4 regions of the Paenibacillus sp. NRS-1782 genome follow, and region 3 is predicted to be linked to each of the others. Evidence: riboswitches for the same ligand, from Rfam matches in the RefSeq annotation. Region 3 holds a riboswitch; each other region holds the start of a gene.
The links. Region 3 has a riboswitch for cyclic di-AMP ahead of ACIFQM_RS14100 (G5 domain-containing protein). Riboswitches for the same ligand answer to the same signal wherever they lie in the genome.

Region 1 (6,078 bases), on a different contig from region 3:
TCTTCGCCCTCTGTGATGTCCTCCTGCGGAATGCCTGTCAGCACCAAATTTGCGGTAAAGGCATCGGAGAGCGCACGGTTGGTCACCATTTCATCATAAGATGTCTCATAATTCGAGGTTTTCAGACGACACCCGGCTTGTAGGGCCGCTCCTTCGGCAATTTGAATGACGCGGCGAGTCAATGAATTCAGTTCATGCCGTGTAGCAGCCCGTACATAAAATTGGGCAGAGGCATAATCAGGAATGATGTTTGCTGCCTGGCCTCCTTGATTAATGATGCCGTGAATACGTACCGTACTCTTCACCTGCTGGCGGAACGCATTAATGCCGTTGAACGTTTGAATCACCGCGTCCAACGCGTTAATACCTTCGTGGGGACTGGCCGCCGCGTGAGCGGATTGCCCAAAGAATTCGAATTGTACGGCATCAATCGCCAGCGATTTACCCGATTTTTCATAACCGTCGTAAGGATGCGTCATGAGTGCTATATCACAATCATCAAACAACCCGGCAGCCGCCATGGGGACCTTGGCACCGCGTGTTTCCTCGGCAGGTGTGCCGTATACTCGTACTTCTCCACCGATCTCGTCAATGACCGATTTGAGGCCAACAGCCGCTCCTGTACTCATCATACAGATCAGATGGTGTCCGCATGCGTGTCCCAGACCTTTCAGGGCGTCATATTCTGCTAGAAAAGCGATGACCGGACCGGGTTTTGCGGCTTTATAAGTCGCAATAAAAGCCGTTTCGATACCTAGAACAAGAGCCTGCACTTCAAATCCGTGAAAAGCCAATTCCTCTTTTAGACGAGCAGCCGCCAAAAACTCCTCATTCCCCAGCTCTGGGTTTGCGCCAATATATATAGAAATATCCTTAAAACTTTGGGCATGCTGCTCAATGGTACGTTGGATCGTCTGTTTAAAATCCATGCTAAAAACTCCTTTATATATGCTGTAATGTAGGTACTAAGCTAGAGTGCTGAATTTGTACTATAACATTCATTGCATAATCATGCATATTCATTTATAATGACACAATCTTATTTATTATAAAGAATTTAAGGAGAGAAAAAAAGATTGAAAAAGGCATATCGTTTTACCGCCCTTATTCTGACGGCGGTTATCTTGCTGTTGGCTGGTCTTCCGATGCTTACTGCATACGGGACGGAAGCGAAGACACAGTCAAAACTTGTACTCGGCATGAGTGCCGATTTTCCGCCTTATGAGTTTCATAAAGACATTAACGGCAAGGATACCATTGTAGGATTTGACGTTGATATCGCCAATGAAATTGCCAAGGATCTGGGTGCAGAGCTGGTCATTGAGGACATGAGCTTTGACTCGTTGCTGCCTGCCCTGCAAAGCGGTCGTGTAGACCTGGTACTGTCTGGTATGACACCAACGGATGAACGCAGAAAGAGCATTGATTTTTCGGATGTATACTACCACTCCAAGCAAGTCATTATGGTACGTCCGGAGGATAAGGACAAATATCCGATGATGGCTGCTTTGAAAGGCGAGAAGATCGGGGCACAAAAGGGCAGTATTCAGGAAGAGATTGCTCAAAAAGTGCCCAATTCCTCTGTAACTTCGCTGGATAAAATCTCCGACCTGGTACTCCAGCTTCGGACACAGCGTATTAACGCTGTCGTGATTGAGGATACAGTTGCTAAAGGATATACGTTGGACGGTACGGTAACGCTCGCCAAGGCGGTGCCAGAGGATGAGGGAGCAGAAACCGCTGTAGGTATTCGTAAAGGAAATGCTGAACTGCTGGCCTCTGTAAATAAAACGTTGACTCGCCTGAAAGCAGACGGTTCTATTGAAAAGTTTTCCACAGAAGCGAGTGCGCTCAATGCGGATCGACAGGTTTCATCCAATAACATCGTGGATATATTTTGGAAATATCGCAGCTTTTACGTTACGGGTATCGGCTACACGTTGTTGCTGTCTGCGCTCGGGGTACTGTTCGGATTTATCATTGGTCTGATCATCTCTCTGCTGCGGATGAGTGGTGTACGTATCATTGAATGGTTGGGTACGGCCTACGTAGAGGTACTACGTGGTACACCTATGCTGGTACAGCTTATGATCATCCATTATGGGGTTGCTTTGACGCTGGGCGTCAATTTTACGCCACTTCAGTCCGGTATTATTACGTTATCTCTGAATAGCTCGGCTTATCTGGCTGAAATTTTCCGTGCAGGTATCCAGGCAGTGGACCGTGGTCAGATGGAAGCAGCTCGTTCACTCGGTATGGGACGAGGCAAAGCTATGCGTCACGTCATTTTACCGCAAGCGTTCAAGTCTGTACTGCCTGCGATCGGCAATGAGTTTATTACGATTATTAAAGAGTCCTCCATCATTTCTACCATCGGTATCGTGGATATTATGTATCAGGCCCAAGTCATTAAGAACATCACCTACGAAGGATTAAGTCCGTTCGTCATCGCGGCTGCTATTTATTTTGTAATGACATTCAGCTTGTCGAAGCTGTTGGGTTTATGGGAAAGGAAGTTGAGAGCCAGTGATCACCGTTAAACAACTGCGTAAATCGTTCGGCAAAAGTGAAATTTTAAAAGGCATTGATATAGATATTGCCAAAGGCGAGGTTGTTGTCGTCATTGGCCCGAGTGGTTCGGGGAAAAGTACATTTTTACGTTGTATGAATCTGCTGGAGCAGCCGACCGACGGGGAGATTTTGTTTGAGGGCGAGCCGATCACAGCTCGTGGTCATAACATTAATGCGACTCGTGAAAAAATGGGGATGGTGTTCCAGCATTTCAACCTGTTCCCGCACAAAACGGTGCTGCAAAATCTGACGCTTGCGCCAACTCAGGTTAGGGGCCAGTCTGTGAAGGAAGCTGAGAAAATTGCGCTGGAGCTGCTGCGCACCGTTGGACTTGAAGACAAAAAGGCCACCTATCCAAATCAGTTATCCGGTGGACAGAAGCAGCGGATTGCGATTGCACGCGCCTTGGCGATGCAGCCGCATGTAATGCTCTTCGATGAGCCGACTTCGGCTTTGGACCCTGAAATGGTCGGGGAGGTGCTGGACGTGATGAAGAAACTGGCTGAGGGTGGCATGACGATGGTCATCGTGACCCATGAAATGGGCTTTGCCCGCGAGGTAGGAGACCGCATTATCTTTATGGATAACGGTCAAATTGTGGAGCAAGGTACACCGGAGCAGGTTTTTGGTACTCCAAGCCATGATCGTACCCGGGATTTTCTTGCCAAGGTTTTGTAAGAAATGAGCTTGTAAAGGCTATGAAGAAAGCTCTCCGCGTTGGAAGTTTGACGGGGGGCTTTTTCTTTTTTTTGTCATCCTCGTTCATATTTTTGTAACTAATTTCGATTTCATGATGACAAAATTGTAACACATGTAGTATGATGTTCAAGGTTCCCAACATTTTCATGCAGATAAGGTTACAAAATTGTGATATTATGCAGTGAGCCAAAACTTACCGGGGCAGCAGACAGCTACGACAGACGCTGAATGCGGGACCCAAAACCATGGGAAGTGCGGGGGACGTAACAACGGCAGTAACTTCTGATCCGTCTTCATACGAATGGATGGAAGGTTGCCTAGGGGTGAATTGCATTAAGCATAGGGCTTCTCCTGAGTCCGAATCCGACAGCTAACTTCGCAGGCATAACAGAGGAGGTACATATCTTTTGAAACATCTGAAACGTATTGGAAAAACAATGAAATTTGCGGTGCTGGCAGTAGCCATTGCAGGATTGGCGCAGACAGCCGGGGTAGCCGACGCTGCTTCGCTTCATACGGCCAAGGAAGGTGACACCTTCTTTTTACTTGCTCAACGTTACGGGGTATTTGTAGAAGATCTGCAAAAGGAGAACCCGGATGTTGCCGCCAGCAATATATATGCAGGAATGCAAATTAAGGTGCCGGACGAGAACAAGTTAAAGGCCGCTTCGGATTCGAAGCCTCAGCTTCTTTCCGAGAAAGCGCCAGCAGGTGACGGTCAACAGGTTGAAGCATGGGGCAAAACATTCAACTACAGAAAAGTAGTTGACGTGAAGGCCACAGCGTATTCCGCAGCAGCCAGTGAAAATGGAAAATGGGGAGCGGTGGACTATTTCGGAAATCCGCTTAAGCTCGGTACGATTGCGGTAGACCCCAACGTAATTCCGTTGGGTACGAAAGTGTTGGTTACAGGCTATTCCCACCCGGGGCTGCCGGATCAATCTTTTGTAGCAGTAGCACGTGATAAGGGCAGCGCCATCACGGGTAAACGGATTGATATTTTCATTCCAGGCAGCCCATCTTTTGTGAGTGACTTTGGTTTTCAGAATGTGAAGCTGTATGTCATTGATAAATAGACTATGTAAGCAAATGAATTAAGTGAACATAATATATATTATGTAAACTATAATCAAATAACGTAATCGCAGGTTCAGATCATATATGGGTCTTGTCGATTAGTAAAGGGCTGTCTTGACCGCAGAATGCATCTGCTGACAAGACAGCCCTTTACTGTTATTTCCGCTCCGAGGTGTGAAGTAGCCGGGGAACCGTGACAAATTTGTAGCCCTTGGCTTTCAGCGACTGAATGAGACCCGGCAGGGATTGAACAGTGCCTTTCAGATTGGAGCTTTGACCTCCACCTGCGTGCATTAAAATGATAGAGCCTGGTCCAGTAGCCGGGATCACATTACGCTGAATTTGTGTTTTACTGAGTCCCTTCCAATCGAGGGAGTCTACGTTCCAATTGACAATCATGTAGCCGTGACGACGCGCCCATCGGATCTGAGGCTCCGTAATTTCACCATAGGGCGGGCGGATCAGCTTGGGTCGAAAGCCTACAGTGGCCTCCAAAATATGTTCTGTTTTCTTAATCTGGTTGCGAAAGCGTTCCGGTGAAGCCTTCCTAAAATCCGGATGGGTATAGGAATGGTTGCCTAAGGCATGGCCTTCACGTACGATACGGCGAATCATGCCCGGGTGTTTTTCCGCACGGTGACCGACAATAAAGAAGGTGGCTTTGATCCCATTCGCATGCAAAATGTCCAGAACCTGCGGCGTATACCGGGAATCGGGCACGTCATCAAAAGTCAGGGCAATTTGCTGAGTGTGCGGGCCGCACATTTTGAAAATATCCGCATGTTTTTTTCGAAGCATGGCTAATGTGGGAGTGGCTCGTTCTCTGCTCTTATGTGCTGAAGAAACAACAGTCGCTTCCTTGGAATGAGTCGTTCCGATATCGGGAGGCGCATCCGCGTGAACGGGAAAACTCGAAAATGCTAGTAACAGTGACATGATTGGCAATATTCCCCTGTACGGCATATGTATCCCCCTTTCCGTGCAGTGGTTCCTTCTGTTGCTTTCATTTATTATGTACCTGACATGTTGAAATTATGCTGCTGAACAGGTTAGACTATTGAATGGTTGAGTGGAAATGCAGCACAATACGGATGTAAGTGCAGATCACGAAGCTAAACGAACATATTCTATTAAACCTGACCGAAAACAGCAGTATTTTCGCAGCTTTTAGCCTTTAAATGGATTCGGTATCCAGTGATTACTGGTGTATAATGGGGTTGCAATTCATATTGTACAGAGATGGAATTAAAGGAAGGATGGATCAAAGTGACCGACTTGTTTACTCCTTATCAATTAAAGGGACTCTCTTTAAAAAATCGAATTGTAATGCCCCCCATGTGCCAATACAGTGTGGAGGCCAAAGATGGAAAGCCAAATGATTGGCATCATGTCCATTACGTTAGCCGGGCAGTAGGTGGCACCGGGCTGATTATTGTGGAAATGACAGCGGTCCACCCGGATGGACGCATTACAGATCATGATCTGGGTATTTGGAGTGACGAGCATATTCCTGCATACCGTAAAATAGTGGAGGAAGTCCACAAGTACGGTGCCAAAATCGGAATTCAATTAGGTCATGCCGGACGAAAGGCTGAAGATGCCGACTTGCCTGTTGCACCGTCCTCGATAGCTTTTAGCGAACGTTTCAAGGAGCCGCATGCTTTGACGACAGCCGAAGCCAGGGAGCTGGTTCAGGCTTATAAGGAAGGCGCGCGCCGCGCGGTGGAAGCC
Region 2 (6,078 bases), on a different contig from region 3:
CTCACTGCCGAGATCGTCCAGCATGAAACGGCGCTTGAGCGCGTTGTCCATGCGGTTGACATGATCGGCGAGGATTTTCCAGCCGCGTTTGGCTTCGTCGTCAATCAGCATCTCACAGGCAGTCGCGCCACCGTACACACGTCCTTCGGGTGTGCGGTCTACGGCTACCCATACCAGCCACACCTGGCGTCCGTTTGGTACATCCTCTTTATTGGTAGAAAACTTAATCCCGCGTTCTACTTTACTTTTGGCATGCATGGCACCAACATCAATTTTGGCCTCGCCGCGGTCAATAATGACCGGGGACATGCTGTTCAGGTCGATTGACCCTGCGCCGAAGCCCTTATGTTTACTCTTGCCACTGACAATGTTCAGTGCAATCTGTTTTTTGCCGTCCGGCTGATTTTCACTCATGCGTCACTAAGCCTCCATTTTCCGTATTGACACTCATTCTACACTATAAATATTTTAACTAATAATCTCCCGAAAGCAAACATATACATGCTGTAGATGCTTGTCAACGGGAGGTATCCATTGTATGACCCCAGCACGCACCAAAATCGTTTTACTGTCTACACTAGCCCTCGGTCTCCTCGCAGGGACGTTATGGTTTGCCTGGCAGCCTGAATCTAAGTCCGATTCGCAATCCTTGGGCAAACCGCCGTACGATTCCCAGTCGGAGTCTGCTCTTGCGCCAAACATGGGCAAGCCCCTGGGGGCAAACATCCTGCCTGACGTACCCCAAAGTCCTCCGCAGCCCGCTTCGGAAGTTCTCAGCAAGCGTGTGGCGGAATACCACATTGACGTGTCCCTGGAGGAAGGACAGGTTTTGCGGGGCACCGAGACGCTTACATGGAAGCATCCGGGCACAAAAACCGTGAATGATCTATATCTGCACCTGTACCCCAATGCCTTCTCTTCCATGGAAACCACCTTCATGAAGGAATCCGGGGGCAAGCTACGCAGTGACACCATGCCCAAGAACGGCTTTGGCTCCATGACACTAACTGAACTTAAAACGGAAGACGGCTTATCCCTCCTGCACCGGACCCAATACGTGCAGCCGGATGACGGTAATGTGAACGACCGCTCGCTCATGAAGATACGTCTCCCCAAACCAGTCCGAGGTGGTGAAAGTATTACATTATATATGAAGTTTGAGGTAAAGCTCCCCGCCATCTTCGCACGTATGGGCGCAACAGATGATTTTGTCATGGCAGGTCAGTGGTTTCCCAAACTTAGCGTCTACGAAACCGCAGGACAGCGTGGACGCGCCGAGGAAGGCTGGAATCTGCATCAGTATCATGCAAACTCCGAATTTTACGCCGATTTTGGAATTTACAGTGTGCGGATTCGAGTGCCTGAAACATACATCGTGGCCGCAACTGGATTCCCCACCCGTGGAGCCGTCCGGCAAAATGGACAAAAAATATATCAATTTTACGCCGATGACGTACACGACTTTGCATGGTCCGCTTCACCCAATTTTGTAGCCGTAGAAGAACCATTTTCCTCTGCCGAGGTGCCGGGTGTCAAAATCAAGCTGTATCTCGATCCATCGCACAAGGAGCTCAAGGGACGCTATATGAGCGCAGCCAAGGCCGCTCTTTCCTATTACAGCAAGTGGTACGGGCCTTATCCATATTCGACCCTGTCCATCGTTGTACCACCCAAAGCAGGCAGCGGCGCGGGCGGCATGGAGTATCCCACACTCATTACGGCTGCAGCGGCGGATAACCTGAATCCAGGCTATAATCTGGAGCGGACAGTTGTTCATGAGATTGGGCATCAATATTTCTATGGAATGGTGGCAAACAACGAATTCGAGGAGCCATGGCTGGATGAAGGCTTTACCTCTTATGCAGAGGAACGGCTCATGGAGCAAGAATACGGATTGATCCCCAACTTGCCGTTACAGTCTGGACAGGTATCTTCCCCGCAGCCGTTAAACCGTGAGTCTTGGAAGTACGGCTCAGCTGCTAAATATGCACAAAATGCCTATTCTCGGGGCAAGCTGGTGCTGCGTGGCATTGAGCGCCAGGTCGGCGCGAAAAAAATGGACCGAATTATGCGTACCTACGTCCAGACCTACCGATTCAAGCATCCATCCTCACAGGATTTTCAGCGTATCGTCGAAAGAGTCACCGGACGTTCATGGAGCCACTATTTTGAACAATATGTATACGACGGCCAGATGGCGGATTTTTCAGTGGATCGCATTACGAACCGTAAGCTGGACAACGGATACGAAGCAACCATTACACTCAGCAAAAAAGGGGCAGATTATCCCAAGGTCCCTGTTCAAATTACCTTCAAGGACGGTACAACGATATTCAAGGCTTGGGACGGCATGGGCAAAAGCACCACCTATCGACTCAACAGTGCATCTCCAGTCTCCCATGTGATTATTGATCCACTGTACACGATTGCGCTGGAGAACAAGCATATCAACAACAACCTGAAGGCCGAACTGAACGAGAAAACACAGACCCGCTGGAGCATAAGTGTAACCAAGCTGCTGGAGACACTGCTTGGAAGTCTGTCATGGTGAGGTGTCTATAGATGCGTACCGTTATAAAAGAAGGCTGGGCGCTTGTGCGCATACAATTTTATATTGTCATCATTCTATTTTTGTATCGACTGCTATGGGGCGTTTTTCTCTATCGGGTGGTACAATCCGCCGTTACTCCCCTACTACTGCGCTACCCTGATCAGGGGCAAAATGAACTGGGGCAGACCTTATTTTGGATGGAGAGCCAGATTGCCCTGACAGACAACCGGGAGGTTCATATGTATCTGTGGATACTACTGGGGGCAACGGTGCTGCGTATACTGATTACCCCCTTCATCCGGGCGGGAATATACCAAAGTCTGCACACCCATGCGACCGAGCCACAAAGTCTGTCTTTTTTCCGTGGAATGAAACGTCATGGTTTATCATCGCTGATCTATTACGTCATCGAGCTTGGGCTCTTGCTGCTCCCTGCTTTCTGGATGGTACCGAGGCTCTACCCTATCGTAGCCGGGGCGCTGCAATCTCCCGCCTATCTGCTGCATGTGCTGCCCTATGCCATCGGTTGGATCGCTTATGGCTGGTTCATCCGCCAGTGCATCCTGTACATGCAGCTAGGCACCGTAGGTGGTCACGCCATACTGTCGTCGCTGCTCGCCTTCTTTCGCCAAATCCTCGCGGCTATCGGTATTTCGCTTCTGCTCGGCGCAGGTGTGTTGCTTGTCCTTGGCCTATTCGGCATGGTGGCGATGATTTGGACTGGCATGCTGGCACTCATTCTCCAGCAAACGTATCATTTTGTTACCAGTCTGGTCAGGCTATGGCACATCAGTTCACAGTACCGCCTATGGCATACTGATATCTCCGGCAGAGGTTGAACCCCCACTCCGTTCCTCCTGAGCAATTTTTGGCTGTCGGAAGGAGACTATCTATATCCATTTCTATTCATGTAAACGGCACCTAACTGAATACTCTTAGCAAAATCTGTTCCCTCGATAAAGGGAGCAGATTTTTTTGTAACTTTTTGCGATGAAACATTTGCCAAAGCCAGCCAACTTTGTTACAATAATCGCAGTGAACTGATAGTAACAACTTTGTAATCTTTATTGTAACCTTTACCTTAAAAATATCGTTATCGTGAATACTGCTCTCCAAGGTGCACATCTTAAGTTAAGCCTAATTCCTGGCACCTAGGAAGCGGGGGAACCAGTTTGGGTGAATTGATCTCGCAACAGAGTGATCATAGGGGAACCTTCTACCGAATCCTTAAGCTAACCTCGCAGGCATTGGAAGGGGTATTTTTTTTTGAAGAAGAAACTAACAATCGCAGTCATGGGTCTTGCCATTGCCTTTACATCTTTTACATTCGGTGGCGGCAGTGCATTTGCAGACTCCAAGATGGACCAGGTGATCCAAGATACCAAAGGAACGAGCTATAGAAGCGGAGGCACTACACTCGACGGATTCGATTGCTCCGGCTTCACAATGTATGTATATCAAAAATTGGGAATTAAACTGCCGCATCAATCCGGATCACAATTCAAAATGGGATCTTCCGTATCCCGCGATGAAATGAGACCTGGAGACCTGGTGTTCTTCAACACCACAGGTAGAGGCATTTCCCATGTAGGTATCTTCATGGGTGAAGGGAAATTTGCCCACTCCTCATCTTCACGTGGTGTAGTTGTTAGCTCACTGAACGAAAATTATTACGCTAACCGATATGTCGGTGCCAAAAGAATTATGAGTACAGATGCTTACCACGCTGTAGCTTCTGAAACTCCTGATGACGACAACGTAGAATAACTAACGAACAGCAAGCTAACCTGAGCCGCAATTTGATTCTGGCCGGAATCGAATTGCGGCTTTTTATGTCCGCAACATCAGAAACGTTAATTTTACTGACGAACTGACACCTCAAAAGGTTTCAGTTTTTGCGAACATCGTCGATTTTACCGTCACGGCGAGGGAGCATATGAGCAGTAAAGCCTTCTTATTGAATGTATACCCGACTTGAGCATGAAATAAACACGCTTGCCAATCCCCTGCAACTTGTCTACAATCTGTTGTTAATAGTTTAAGTATTGTAAAAGGAGGATGGGAAAACATGCCGGCCTCAATATCTAACTACCGAATCGTGCCGATGGACGAGCAGCAGGCGGCTGCGATATGTGAGTGGCGCTATGATCCACCCTACAATATATACGGCTGGCTACCCTGGGAACAAATGAAGGTGCTTGAGGTCGAATTTGGAAGCCCCACGCTCCGCGAGGAGCAATATGTAGCTGTACTGGATGACGAGAACATACTAACCGGATTTGCTCAATATTTCCCGATGCTTGGCGTGACCCGGCTAGGTCTGGGAATGCATCCCGGATTGTGCGGGCATGGCAGAGGCGCCGAATTTGTCCGTGCCATTGCCGAGGAAGCCAGACGACGCAACCCTGAAAATGAAATTGATCTGGAGGTGCTGACCTGGAATGGGCGCGCCATCCGGGCTTACAAGGCTGCCGGATTTGAGCTTACGGATACCTATGAACGTCAGACTCCCGATGGCAAGAAGCCGTTTCATTGTATGGTGTATCTTCCCGACCACCAGCCTCGTGTTCTATGATAAAAGCGCCTTCGGCATACAACTGCATTGTTGTATATCGAAGGCGCTTTTATCATACGGTAGGCCACGATTAGTTCAATGACTGCTACGCATTTTCTCAAAAGCTTCATTATATTGTTGGGCTTCCTTAATATCCACGGCCATAATGCCACCGTCATCCCAGGAGGTTAAACGCAGGGTCACGGTCTTATAATCAATCGTAATAAATGGATGATGATTAAATGCTTCCGATATAGCAGCAACTTCATCCACGAATGCAATCCCTTTCATAAAACTGAAAAAATTATATTTCCGGACAATCCATCGTCCTTCCTCCAGTTCCCAGCCCTCCAGCTTCTCTAGATGTGCTTCAATCTCTTCTTGTGTAAAAGGCATGATACGACTCCTCCCTGTTTATACGGAAGCCTTTCAGCCGCTTGAATGCGACCAAAACTACGATATATTGGTGTCCATATTACCACGGCCCCGTTGATAAATCCATTAAACGGCCTGCTCAAATCAAAGGTACCGACGTCAACTCCTCATCTCCAATGAGCACATAGATACGGTGCTGCTCCGGTTCATAGATGACAACACCGCTGCCCACAGCGATAACGGGCTCTGTACCCAGCGCATAAAACAGGTCTTCAGCCAGCGCTTCATTGACTTCCTGACGCCCTGCCGGGTCCAGCCTGTCCCAATCTTCTGCTTCCATTTCGAAAAATTCATAGCTATCTGGAATGCGTCCCACAGCCTCTGTCAAATCGTTCAAAATTTGTTCATACTCCCGTCCGTGCTTCACTCCCATGCCATTTCCTCCAATTCTTCCGCCATTCATTACATAATCACCTTATTATACCGGAAATTCGTACTTAACAAAAAAGAGAGTTTTGTCGATAAATACTATAATCCGTCTTGTAATGACGTGCCTGGGGCAAGGACGACCCCAGCGGCATGAAAGGATTCAAAATCT
Region 3 (6,078 bases):
ATGGATTATCTGCTGCGGGATGCTCACTCGACAGGCGTCAATTATGGCACCATTGATCTGGATCGTATTTTACGGCTGTTGCGTCCTCATAATGGAAGAATTGTAGTGAAGGAGTCAGGTATGCATGCGGTAGAGGATTATCTGATGTCACGCTATCAGATGTATTGGCAAATTTATTTTCATCCTGTGACGCGCAGCTCGGAAATTTTATTGCGTAAGATTTTCAAGCGGGCGAAGGAGCTGTTTGGAAACGGATATGAGTTTAGTTTTCTGCTGGAACCGTTGCCGGATCTCTTTCGGGGAGAGCTTACGGTGGAACAATATTTGATGCTCGATGAGTCTTTGATTCAGACAGTATTCAGTCAGTGGAAACAGGAAAAGGACGAGATTTTAAGCGATTTGAGCGCCCGTTTTATGGATCGCAAGCTGTATAAATATGTAGAGATTGAAAATATGGATACAGATACCATTGACGACATTCGGACAGCGCTGAAGCAGGTTGGTTTACATCCCGAATATGATCTGGAAATTGATTTTCCGACGGATCTTCCTTATGATGTGTTTCGGCAGGGTGGCTCGACGGACAACCAGATTTTACTGCTTGGACGTAAAGGAGAAGTGAGAGAAATTTCCGAAGTATCGGAAATTGTGCGCTCCATTAGCGGTATTCACCGGGGTAAATATCACATGTACTATCCCCAAAACAAATTGGATGGGGTAAAGGACAAGCTTCCTGCCGAAATAAGGAATTATTTTGTCAAACAATAGACAAACATATGCCAATAAAAGTAAATAAGGGGACATGAATTTTGAATTTATTTGACACTCATACCCATCTGGATGCGCCGCAATTTGACGAAGATCGGGAAGAAGTTATAGCACGTGCTGTCGAAGCGGGAGTAACCCGCATGATTAATATCGGATTTAATCGTGAGACGATTCCATCCACGATGAAATTGGCTGAGACGTATGATTTTATTTATGCGGCAATTGGATGGCACCCACAGGATGCGATTACGATGCAGGAGGGGGATTTGGAATGGATTGCATCGTTATGCAGTCATAAGAAAGTCGTGGCGATCGGGGAGATTGGTCTGGATTATTATTGGGACACATCACCGAAGGATGTACAGCATCGGGTGCTACGCAACCAGATTGGACTGGCTCGTGAGCTGCACATGCCAATTGTCATCCATAACCGGGATGCGCATGAAGATATTGTTAAGATTTTGCGTGAAGAAAAGGCGAGTGAGGTTGGCGGAGTCATGCATTCCTTTTCCGGAAGCTGGGAGACGGCTAAAATGGTGCTGGATATGGGCTTTCACCTCTCTTTTGGCGGACCCATAACGTTCAAAAATGCCAAGCAGCCAAAGGAGGTACTCGCACAGGTGCCGCTGGACCGTCTGCTCATTGAAACGGACGCTCCCTATCTAACGCCCCATCCGTTCCGCGGGAAGCGAAATGAGTCCGCACACGTGGGACTGGTCGCAGAGGCGGCTGCCCAAATCAAGGGAATTACGGTGGAGGAATTAGTGTCAATAACGACCCAAAATGCCTTGGAACGATTTGACATTAAGTGAAAAAGTGAAGGAATCGATCAAAATAAAGAGATAGACGAAGCTAATCATGAATTTGTTGCAGGAAACTCGAGAATATTACAATATTTTAACCGAATATTTTAAAAAATGTACTTGAAACCTGCTTTACAACATGCATAGAAACAGGATATCATCTTTTCAGTGAATTGTTGTTTGAGTGTAAACATCAACAGCTCATTTCATGAACCAGTCTCGCTGAGTCCCTTTTACAGGGAACGGGGGAACCGATATGGCTTACAGTACGTCCGGCGTATGGCAAGAAGGGAACGTCTCTTCCGTCCAGCCGGCTCGACCGAAATTCTTTTCCCGGATGGGATTGAACAGGTGGAGGGGCCGTATTTCGATTTCTTTCTGGGTCTTCGGGGTGAATGCGAAGGCGACCGCCATGAGCGGTTGACCCAAGCTAGGGCGTCTCTCTACGTCCGAACCCGACAGCTAACCCCGTAAGCGTAACAAGAGAGAAGCCATCTCGTGCATGATTTTTCCGCATATTCGCACATGCCGGAAGCCACGAAAGAGCTCTCTAGTCTCTTTTTCTGGCTTTTTTTGTTGTGAATAAAAGAAAATCTGTCATCATACTGTGATTAAACAGGGGAGGACAGCATGCCGCGAAGACGGGTACATGGTGCAGGACAGTCGCATTACGGGCTTGTCTTGTAGAAAATCTGTTATAGTCACGTCAATCTCAACTATGTCTTACTCCAGACGGCGGGCTATGTAAGGAGGACGGAGGAAATGGGCATTTTCCAAAAAGAGGAGACCCATGAGTCACGCTCATCCAGCATGTCTTACGTATTGCGTTGGAAGCAAGAAAATGTGCGCCAGGCTGCTTTGGTTGCTATTTTTCTAATCGCACTAACGATTATGATTTCAATTCTGGTGTACACTGAATCTAAAAAACAGGTCTTTTTTGTCATCGATGGTAAGGCATCTGCGGTAGAAACCCGGCAATCCCAGCTCCAAGATTTGCTCAAAGAGCATTCGATTTCACTTCAGCCGCATGATACGGTTTCGATGCCGCTGAACGGAGCAGTACAGGATGGGGATCGCGTAGTCATCAAACGTGCCAATCAGGTCAAATTATCCTTAGCCAACGAGACGAAAAAATTGTACACAACAGAAAATACAGTAGAGGGTGCCATTCGCACCTCGGGCTATAAATTATCGTCAAATGATAAAGTTTATCCTGCTCTGGATGCTTCTGTTTCGTCTAACATGGACATAAAAATCATCCGTGTGAAGAAACAGCAGGTTGAACAGAAGCAACAGGTACCTTATCAGGTCATCAAAACGGCCGATCCAAGTCTCTATAAAGGTGATAATCGGGTCATCCAAAGCGGTAAAACGGGTGTTGTGGTCCAGCATGTTCAAAAGGTATACCATGACGGAAAATTGGTATCCAAGCAGCTGGTAAACAAGGAAGTCGCACAGAATCGTGTGGATAAGGTGATTGCGGTAGGAACGAAGAAAAAACCGGTCGTTCTGGCTGCTTCTGTCGGTCCTGAAGATGCCGTTAAGGCAACACGGGTTAGTTCGGACAATGCTGTCCGTAAAGCAGGTGTGAATTTTAAATATAACAAAGTATTACAAAACGTCTCCATGACGGCCTATTCGTCACAGGAGCCAGGTATCGGTACACGTACCGCATCCGGCACGCGTGTCACGGAAGGACGCACCATCGCTGTCGATCCGAGTGTGATTCCAATCGGCTGGTGGGTATATATTGAAGGGGTGGGCTTCCGCCGTGCGGAGGATACCGGTGGCGCAATTAAAGGCCACAAAATCGATGTGTATTATGAGAGTTTGAGTCAAGCCAATCAGTTTGGTCGCAAGCACGGTAAAACCGTATATGTGATTGGACCCGTGAAGCCTGAAATGAACTAAAAACGTGTTGTATATGTTTAGGGCAATGCGATAGTATTAACATCATAGTTATGCCATGCTAAGAAGAGGATACCCTCTTCTTATTTTGTTTTCAAAAGCAGGGAAAGATGAATATAGCTGACTGTGTAGCAGTGGAGGGAAACGCAAATGATCAAGGAAGTGATCGTGGTAGAGGGTCGGGATGATACGGTCGCTATTCGCCGTGCTGTCGAAGCGGATACGATAGAAACGGGCGGCTCAGCCATTAATAAAATGACGCTGCGCAAAATTGCGCTGGCGCAGGAGCGGCGGGGTGTCATTATTTTGACCGATCCCGATCATGCAGGGGAGCGTATCCGCAAAATTATCGCCTCCAAGGTGCCTGGCTGCAAGCAGGCCTTTATACCAGAGGCAGAAGCGACGCGCAAAGGGGATATTGGCGTGGAGAATGCCTCGCCTGAAGCGATCAGACATGCTCTGGCACGGGTGCATACGACGGTGGAAGGGGCCGATCCGCTAATTGATTGGGCGGACCTGATTGACGCCGGGCTGATCACCCACCCGAATGCTGCTGCACGACGTATGGCTTTGGGTAATATGCTGGGTATTGGTTACTGTAACGGTAAGCAGTTACATAAACGGCTCGCTGTGTTCCAGATCAGCCGTGAGGAATTTGCCGGTGCGCTGGCACAAATTGAAAGTGAAGGAATGTGATATCCGTATGACAGGGATTCAAAATATAGCAACACCGCGGCGCACGAAGGAAATTATTCAGCGGCACGGGTTTTCGTTCAAGAAGAGCTTGGGACAAAACTTTCTGATTGATCAAAATATTCTGAACAAGATCGTGAATGCTGCGGGATTGGACGAAACGAAGGGCGCACTGGAGATCGGTCCGGGGATTGGCGCTTTGACCGAGAAGCTGGCGCAATCGGCCAAGGTAGTTACAGCTGTCGAAATTGACCAGCGGCTTTTGCCTATTCTCGAAGAGGTGCTGGCCCCTTATGAGCATGTGAAGGTACGCCATGGGGATGTGCTGAAGCTGGATTTGCGAGAGGTGTTTGCTTCCGATTTTGCCGGGGTCAGTAAAGTGAGCGTCGTCGCTAATCTGCCGTACTACGTCACTACACCGATTCTGATGAGGCTGCTGGAGGACAAGCTCCCTCTGGAGAATATTGTCGTCATGATTCAAAAGGAAGTGGCTGAGCGTATGGCAGCGTCTCCTGGGACGAAGGATTACGGCAGCTTGAGTATTGCAGTGCAATATTACAGCGAACCCGAATTGGTCTGCATCGTACCGAATACGGTATTTATTCCCCAGCCGAATGTAGAATCGGCGGTCATCCGTTTGCGTGTGCGGGAAGTGCCTCCGGTAGAGGTGGTGGACGAGCAGCATTTCTTCGAAGTCGTACATGCTTCATTTGCCCAGCGTCGCAAGACCATTTCGAATAACCTGAAAAGCCGCTTCTTTACCAAAGAGAACAGGGACACGCTGGAGCCGCTGTTGCTTCAGGCAGGCATAGAGCCTTCCCGTCGGGGCGAGACGCTGAGTATCGAGGAATTTGCGCGTCTGAGCGCTGTGTTGCTGGAAGCCGGGATTTCCTGACCTGACGTACGAGCTATCGCTTAGCAGCAATCAGAGAGTCTCTGGTTGCGCTTTGCACGGTTGTGGCTGGTTTGTATAAGCTCTTGAGCATGATAAGGAACCAAACTGTGCATTCACCCATACGATATGGGAGGGGTGATACAGTGTGATGATTTTAGGAGACTTGGTCGTTCGAAAATCGTATGGCGGAGATGTCACGTTTCGCGTTGAGGACATCCAGCGGGATAAAGCGATCATTAAAGGGACGGAATTTCGGCTTCTTGCCGATTCCCCTGTGAACGATCTGGTCAAGGTGCCTGCAGACCAGATTAGCGGGAAGACACGGCAGGCCCATATTAAGGCGGATGAGTCTCTCAATCTGTTGCAGCAGGCACGACAGAAGCAAGCAGCCCGCAGTCAGGCGGCTTTGATCGGGGAGTGGAGTGATCCGGTGGAGTCGACGTATTTTGAAATGCCCGGCAAGGTACTTCATCTGGATGGGGACCCCGGCTATTTGAAAAAATGTCTCAGCTTATATGAGCAGCTTCGCGTTCCTGCAGAGGGACATCATGTTCACGAATCAGCTATGGCCGACACGTTGTATCGTCTGCTTCCCCGTATTCGCCCGGATATCGTAGTCATTACCGGACATGACGGGGTGTTGAAGCAGCCACAGCCTTATGATTTATATAGCCTGAAAAGCTATAAAAATTCGCAAAATTTTGTGGCGGCGATCCAGGTAGCGAGACAATATGAACGTCATCTGGATTCATTGACGATTGTGGCGGGAGCGTGTCAGTCCCATTTTGAAGCGCTGCTGCGTGCAGGAGCGAACTTTGCCAGCTCACCAGGGCGTATACTGATTCACGCGCTGGACCCGGTATATGTGGCTGCCAAGGCTGCCTTTACGTCGATCCGTGATACAGTGAACATGGGCGACTTGTTTCATCAGACGATTAGTGGCAGCCGTGGCGTAGGTGGTATCGAAACCCGGGGAAGTTATCGTATCGGTTTGCCGAAGCTGGAAAATTT
Region 4 (6,078 bases), on a different contig from region 3:
TAAAACGGACTGGCGGGTTCGATTGACGAGTTTATTTGGGTTGTCGATGTTGTAGCGTCTCGTATACTTGGAAAGACGCTCACATCGTTGGTTTCAGAGTGGTGGTGCCTCCTTATAATCGTTATCGTCAATGTTGAGGATTGCAGCAACTTGTTTTCTGTACCTTTGTGCTTTGCGGGTGCCGTGAATCAGATTGGACAAGCGTGAAGGCGGGATGTTATGCGTTTCACAAAATGTTTTCTGATCCAGCCGAAGTTCGACAAGCCTTTGTTTGATGGCCCACCCGAGGGAGGTGACAGGCATTTTGTTGTTCAAGTGAAATCGCCCCTTACGGATTCTTGCGGAATAATTGGTGTGTTATAATAATCATCAGTAAACATGTTAGAATTAACCATCTGAAACTATGATACACGTTTATACGTGTTTTTACAATCTAAAATACGTAATTCGGATAAAAATATAACTTAATTAAGTGATGAATGGTCTGGATGATCCATCTGAAGCCTGTTAATTGTGCGAAATTGCAGTTGTATTCCGGATAAAAAAAGCACTCTGCCACTGGAAAAAGTGGTGGGAGTGCTTTTGGCATTGGTGCTGGAATTTTGAAAACAGGCATCAGGGGGATGCAGGAGGCGTATAACGAGGGCGTACGAAGGAATCAGTGAAGTTCACCCGCGCTGGTGGCTGCTGCTCATATAGGGTGGCTGAGTAATGTAGGAGCTGGACCAATGCCTATACAGAAGTCCGCGCTGAAATGCGGTTGGCTCTGACTCAGGGACATTGTATTGTTTCCATGCGGCTAGCAGCTCGTTGGTCATTCGCTGAATAACAGGGTTCTTTTCCTCAGAAGGAGGATTGAGCAGCTTAAAAGCATCTTCGACACAGAAGGACACTGCCGCAGCAAGGTAGCCGTGAATGGTCTGCTCTACATTATTTCCAAGGGAAACGTTAATCCAACTATGAACGGTTGCGAGTGTACCAATCGCATTGTATTGGATGAGTGTAGCTTCGAGTTGGTCAAATTCAAGCCAAGGGTACAAGGCTTTGGCGAGCTTAAGCAGGCGTTGGCCAGATAGGCGTGACTCTTTCACATGCTGTAGGGAAGAGCGCTGGGCGTGCAGCATTTTATCAATGAGGGCGATACGCCAACCATCATTTTGCTGAACAGCGATATAGAGGCTTTTGATAGCCATGCCATCGAGGGATGTGAACTGAGGAAGCAGATCAGTGCGTACATAGTGTTCCAAGTCTTGTAAACAGGTTAAGCGGCCATTGCGAAACAGCTCCTCCAGCCCGTAGGAACGAGTGAAGCCACCGACAGGCAGGGAAGGGTCCAACAGCAATGCGTAGTTCAGCAAACGATTGCCTTTGTGCAATGCGGTTCGCCTCCTTGGAATAGAATGTTCATGTTAAATTAAATAACTTTAAAAAGCGCATTCAGAAAAGTACTTAGAAAAAATAGAGATATTATGTAATATATATTTACACTCATAGTGCTGACATGTCAAATTAAATATTTTTATAGCTATTACATGTTATATTATATGACTTTAAAATAATTGTTGTATTTATGTTTACAAATAGAATACAAGGGAGTATAATAAATCTGTTGCCTCAAAACATTAGAATTTGCGGTCGTGGTGGAATGGCAGACACGCTATCTTGAGGGGGTAGTGGGCGTACGCCCGTGGAGGTTCGAGTCCTCTCGACCGCATTACATGCAAGACACAGTTAAAAAAGCATCCTGACACGTTTTTGACGTGATTGGATGCTTTTTTTGTTATATAAGCTGAACTAAAATATCCTTTTTCCTAGCCGCAGGAGCAGTTGCCTGGATCGGCTGCTTGTGAGAAGGTGATGAAATAGCCTGTCAGCTTTGCTGTAAAAGCTTCTCAATATCCCCCGTCAGTTTATCTGGAGTTGTCTGTGGGGCATAGCGCTTAAATACGTTACCTTCGCGTGTAATCAAAAATTTAGTGAAATTCCATTTGATCGCTTTGGAGCCTAATACGCCGGGAGCTGTTTGGGTGAGGTAGCGAAATAAAAGGTGCGCCTGATCGCCATTGACATCTATTTTGGCAAACATCGGAAATGTAACTCCATAGTTGATCTGGCAAAACTCCGAAATGTCCTCGCTGGAACCTGGCTCTTGCTTGGCAAACTGATTGCTGGGAAACCCCAAGATTTCAAGACCCTGCTCTTGGTATTGGTCATATAGTTCTTGTAGCGCCTTGTATTGGGGGGTTAGCCCGCATTTGCTGGCTGTATTCACGATGAGCAGTACTTTTCCTTCGTATGTGGACAACGGAATTACGTTCCCTTGCAGGGTTTGTGCATCATATTCATAAACGGTCATGGTTTTCCTCCTAATTTGATATTCTACAATTAAATTGTAAGAAATTTAACGAAGAGTTGCAAACCTATAAATAGATGTAATGCGCCGTTTATCAGGTGCATACAGCACTTTTTCTTTCTCTTTTACAAATAAAGGACAAAAAACGCTCCCCATACGTCAATATTGACATGCCTCTTCATTTTCGAAAAGAGATGAAAAACCGAGCTTGAAGGAGCTGGGAGAAGAATATTTATGTTGTAAGCGCTGTTATTAATCTTTTATGCTCTAAAGACCGATTTATAACCCCGCAGGTGAGCTTTACAGTGTTCCTTGCGCGGGTGTATGATTCAAGACGTAATTTCAAATGAAGTGAATGAAGCAGCAACGAATTGTCTATAGCGCTGAATTTTGCAGTTGCAAAAGCGGGGGAACCAAACGGGATCTATGCGGCTTTTAGAGGGCCGTGTGTCTCATGGGGTGAATTTTCTGGCCAAGTGCCAGAAATAGGGCGACTCTCACGTCCGAATCCGACAGCTAACCTCGTAAGCGTACAGGGAGAGGCAACAAACCGCCGTGTGCAGCCATGGTTTATTTTATCATGGTTACGTAAGAAGCCGGAGGAAAGCCTTTTTCCTTTGGCTTCTTTTTGTTGTCTTTTTATACCGGGAGAGGAGCTACTGATGGAAGGTCGGCTAATCATTGTCACTGCACCAAATGAAACGGGCAGAAATTTTGTGAAATTGCTTATGTTCAAAAAACTGGCGTTTGCGGTTCTGACGAATAGCGCTCAGGAGGAACGACAGCTCAAAAAAATGGGTGTGGAGCATGTTGTGCGCATCAATACGATGCAAGCGGGGAAATGGAATTTTCCCAAAAAAGAAATTGGCTGCGTGTATTTGTTCGAGAACAGCTTGAATCTGACGTGCCGTTTTCTGCAAATATGCCGGCCGCTGACAGCAGATCCGATCTATGTCATTACACACGGCTGTAATCCTCAAGGGATTTATCGAGGTTTGGGAGCGGACCATGTGATCTACACTTTGAACGGAGAGGTGGGTTTCCTGCTGAACGGATAGTCGCTTACGGTGTGCTGGTATACATTAAAATTTGCGAATTTAGTTGCATAGCGATTTTACGAGAGTGTCAGAATGATGAATTAAGAACGGATACGGGAGGGTATGAACATGATGGATATATACATGCTGCTGGTGATGGCTGTGAGTTATGGAATGATACTGATGCTTGTACGCTGGTGTGATGCGCAGACCTCCAAAGGAGGGCGAAAGGGATGATGGTTGTGCTTGCGCTTACGGCTATTGTATTTGTGTATTTAATCTACGCACTCCTGAATCCTGAAAAGTTCTAATCAGCTAAGCAGGATCAAGCGGGCGGGGGACAGCAGATCATGGATGAAACATCAGAGTCAGCGGGCTTTCGCAAACGTGTGCATTCGACTGGTGCGATGAACCCGTCTGTTGTCCAAACGCAGGAGTATTTTGAGGGAGGAAATAGATGATGGAGCTGCTGCAAATTGGAATTGTGATTGTGATATTGCTGCTCCTGGTGAAACCAGTGGGCACCTATATATATCATGTGTTCTCCAATGAACCAAATCGGACGGATCGAGTCTTTGGCGGGACGGAGAAGTTGATTTATAAGGTTATAGGATTGAAAAAGCTGGAGAGCATGCGTTGGACCACGTATGTGATGAGCTTTATTGCTACGAATGTCGTGCTTGTAGCGATCAGCTATGTGCTGCTGCGCTTGCAGGGACTGCTTCCCGGTAACCCGACTGGAAACGGCAATATGGAGGCGTCACTGGCCTTTAACACGGTGATCAGCTTTATGACCAATACGAATCTCCAGCATTATAGCGGAGAAAGCGGGCTTACGTATCTGACACAGATGGCGTTTGTTACGATGATGATGTTCACTTCGGCTGCTTCCGGTTTTTCGGTTGCTGCGGCTTTTATGAGAGGATTGACGCGGCGCGGAGAAGGAATGGGCAACTTTTTTCAGGATTTTATCAAAGCGATTATACGGATTTTCCTGCCACTGGCCTTTGTACTTACACTGGTGCTGGTTGGATTGAAAGTACCGCAGACGCTTCAGCCTGCGGCGGATATCACGACGCTGAGCGGAACACAGCAGCAAATGGCCTTGGGACCCGTTGCTTCGCTGGAATCAATCAAGCACTTGGGGACGAACGGGGGCGGTTTCTATGGGGCCAACTCGGCGCATCCTTTTGAAAATCCAAACCCCTGGACGAATGTGCTGGAAATTTTGGCGATGTGGGTGATGCCGGCTTCACTGCCGTATACCTTTGGGCTATTCGCTCGTAATCGCAAGCAGGGGTGGATTATATTTAGCTCCATGATGGTACTGTTTCTCGTATTCCTAGCCATTACGTACGTATCAGAGAAAACGGGTAATCCGCTGATTCAGGCACTGGGGGTGGATGCTTCTCAGGGTAGCATGGAAGGGAAAGAGGTCCGCTTCGGCATCGGACAATCGGCATTGTTCACGGCGGTGACGACGGCGGCTACGACAGGCTCGGTCAATAACATGCACGATACACTGACTCCATTGGGCGGTATGGCTGCTTTGGGCGAAATGATGCTGAACGTCATTTTCGGCGGTAAGGGTGTCGGGCTGATGAATATGCTGATGTATGCGATTCTGGGTGTGTTTATATGTGGATTGATGGTCGGCAGGACCCCGGAATTTATGGGCAGGAAAATAGAAGGCAAGGAAATGAAGCTGATCGCGATTGCCATTTTGGTACATCCGTTTCTCATTTTGGTGCCGACTGCGCTCGCCTTTATGAGTCATTGGGGATACGATGCGGTCACGAACCCCGGATATCACGGGTTGACTCAGGTGTTATATGAATATGCGTCATCTGCGGCTAATAACGGTTCGGGATTTGAGGGTCTTGCGGATAACAACGTATTCTGGAACACGACAGCGGGTGTGGTTATGTTCTTTGGACGATATGTATCTATTGTTGCACTGTTAGCTGTAGCGGCTTCATTGAATGCCAAAGCACCGACTCCAGTGACGACGGGCACACTTCGCACAGACAACAAGCTGTTTGGGGCGATTCTGATCGGGGTTGTGCTGCTGATTGGTGCGTTGACCTTCTTGCCCGTCATCGTATTGGGGCCTGTGGCTGAGTTTTTGACCATGTGAAGAAGATGAACAGGAAGAAGAAAATGAGAATGAGAATGAATGAACGGGGTGCTTGATCATGAAGGAACAACGCAAACGCATGCTGGATAAAAGCATCTTGAAGCATGCGATCAAGGATAGCTTTATGAAATTAAATCCGATGATCATGATGAAAAATCCAGTCATGTTCGTCGTGGAGATCGGCACATTGGTCGTGCTGCTGATGCTGCTGTTCCCCGGTTATTTTGGAACGGGTAACGAAATGGGCTTTAACCTGGCGGTTTTTATGATTCTGTTGTTCACGCTGCTCTTTGCTAACTTTGCCGAAGCGCTCGCGGAAGGGCGGGGTAAGGCACAGGCTGCCTCTTTGAAAAAATCCAAGCAGGATACTCAAGCCAATAAGCTTGTCGGGGATGAGATTCAGGTGGTCAGCTCGACCGAGCTGCGCAAGGGTGACATTGTGATGGTGTCCCAGGGCGAGATGATTCCGAGCGATGGTGAGGTGATTGAAGGTCTTGCCTCAGTGGATGAATCGGCGATTACGGGAGAATCGGCCCCGGTGATCAAGGAAT

Region 1: linked by a shared signal. The riboswitch ahead of ACIFQM_RS02840 (3D domain-containing protein) and the one ahead of ACIFQM_RS14100 (G5 domain-containing protein) in region 3 are both predicted to bind cyclic di-AMP.
Region 2: linked by a shared signal. The riboswitch ahead of ACIFQM_RS00100 (C40 family peptidase) and the one ahead of ACIFQM_RS14100 (G5 domain-containing protein) in region 3 are both predicted to bind cyclic di-AMP.
Region 4: linked by a shared signal. The riboswitch ahead of ACIFQM_RS01285 (hypothetical protein) and the one ahead of ACIFQM_RS14100 (G5 domain-containing protein) in region 3 are both predicted to bind cyclic di-AMP.

Annotation. Positions count from the first base shown of each region.
Region 1 is NZ_JBITPH010000009.1:132,359-138,436, forward strand. Features, by position in the region: gene ACIFQM_RS02825 (M20 family metallopeptidase) at 1-929, opposite strand, end outside; gene ACIFQM_RS02830 (ABC transporter substrate-binding protein/permease) at 1,077-2,540, shown strand; gene ACIFQM_RS02835 (amino acid ABC transporter ATP-binding protein) at 2,527-3,249, shown strand; cyclic di-AMP (ydaO/yuaA leader) riboswitch at 3,496-3,670, shown strand; gene ACIFQM_RS02840 (3D domain-containing protein) at 3,678-4,346, shown strand; gene ACIFQM_RS02845 (polysaccharide deacetylase family protein) at 4,504-5,310, opposite strand; gene ACIFQM_RS02850 (NADH:flavin oxidoreductase/NADH oxidase) at 5,614-6,078, shown strand, end outside.
Region 2 is NZ_JBITPH010000001.1:15,102-21,179, reverse strand. Features, by position in the region: gene ACIFQM_RS00115 (YwhD family protein) at 1-414, opposite strand, end outside; gene ACIFQM_RS00110 (M1 family metallopeptidase) at 539-2,551, shown strand; gene ACIFQM_RS00105 (hypothetical protein) at 2,563-3,390, shown strand; cyclic di-AMP (ydaO/yuaA leader) riboswitch at 3,676-3,813, shown strand; gene ACIFQM_RS00100 (C40 family peptidase) at 3,818-4,318, shown strand; gene ACIFQM_RS00095 (GNAT family N-acetyltransferase) at 4,620-5,126, shown strand; gene ACIFQM_RS00090 (4a-hydroxytetrahydrobiopterin dehydratase) at 5,202-5,501, opposite strand; gene ACIFQM_RS00085 (hypothetical protein) at 5,620-5,913, opposite strand.
Region 3 is NZ_JBITPH010000038.1:11,046-17,123, forward strand. Features, by position in the region: gene ACIFQM_RS14090 (HD domain-containing protein) at 1-768, shown strand, start outside; gene ACIFQM_RS14095 (TatD family hydrolase) at 810-1,580, shown strand; cyclic di-AMP (ydaO/yuaA leader) riboswitch at 1,782-2,064, shown strand; gene ACIFQM_RS14100 (G5 domain-containing protein) at 2,334-3,482, shown strand; gene rnmV (ribonuclease M5) at 3,630-4,175, shown strand; gene rsmA (16S rRNA (adenine(1518)-N(6)/adenine(1519)-N(6))-dimethyltransferase RsmA) at 4,183-5,067, shown strand; gene yabG (sporulation peptidase YabG) at 5,216-6,078, shown strand, end outside.
Region 4 is NZ_JBITPH010000004.1:81,881-87,958, reverse strand. Features, by position in the region: gene ACIFQM_RS01305 (XRE family transcriptional regulator) at 94-315, opposite strand; gene ACIFQM_RS01300 (urease accessory protein UreF) at 669-1,358, opposite strand; tRNA gene ACIFQM_RS01295 (tRNA-Leu) at 1,632-1,714, shown strand; gene ACIFQM_RS01290 (glutathione peroxidase) at 1,871-2,356, opposite strand; cyclic di-AMP (ydaO/yuaA leader) riboswitch at 2,725-2,900, shown strand; gene ACIFQM_RS01285 (hypothetical protein) at 3,016-3,411, shown strand; gene kdpF (K(+)-transporting ATPase subunit F) at 3,624-3,701, shown strand; gene kdpA (potassium-transporting ATPase subunit KdpA) at 3,851-5,527, shown strand; gene kdpB (potassium-transporting ATPase subunit KdpB) at 5,586-6,078, shown strand, end outside.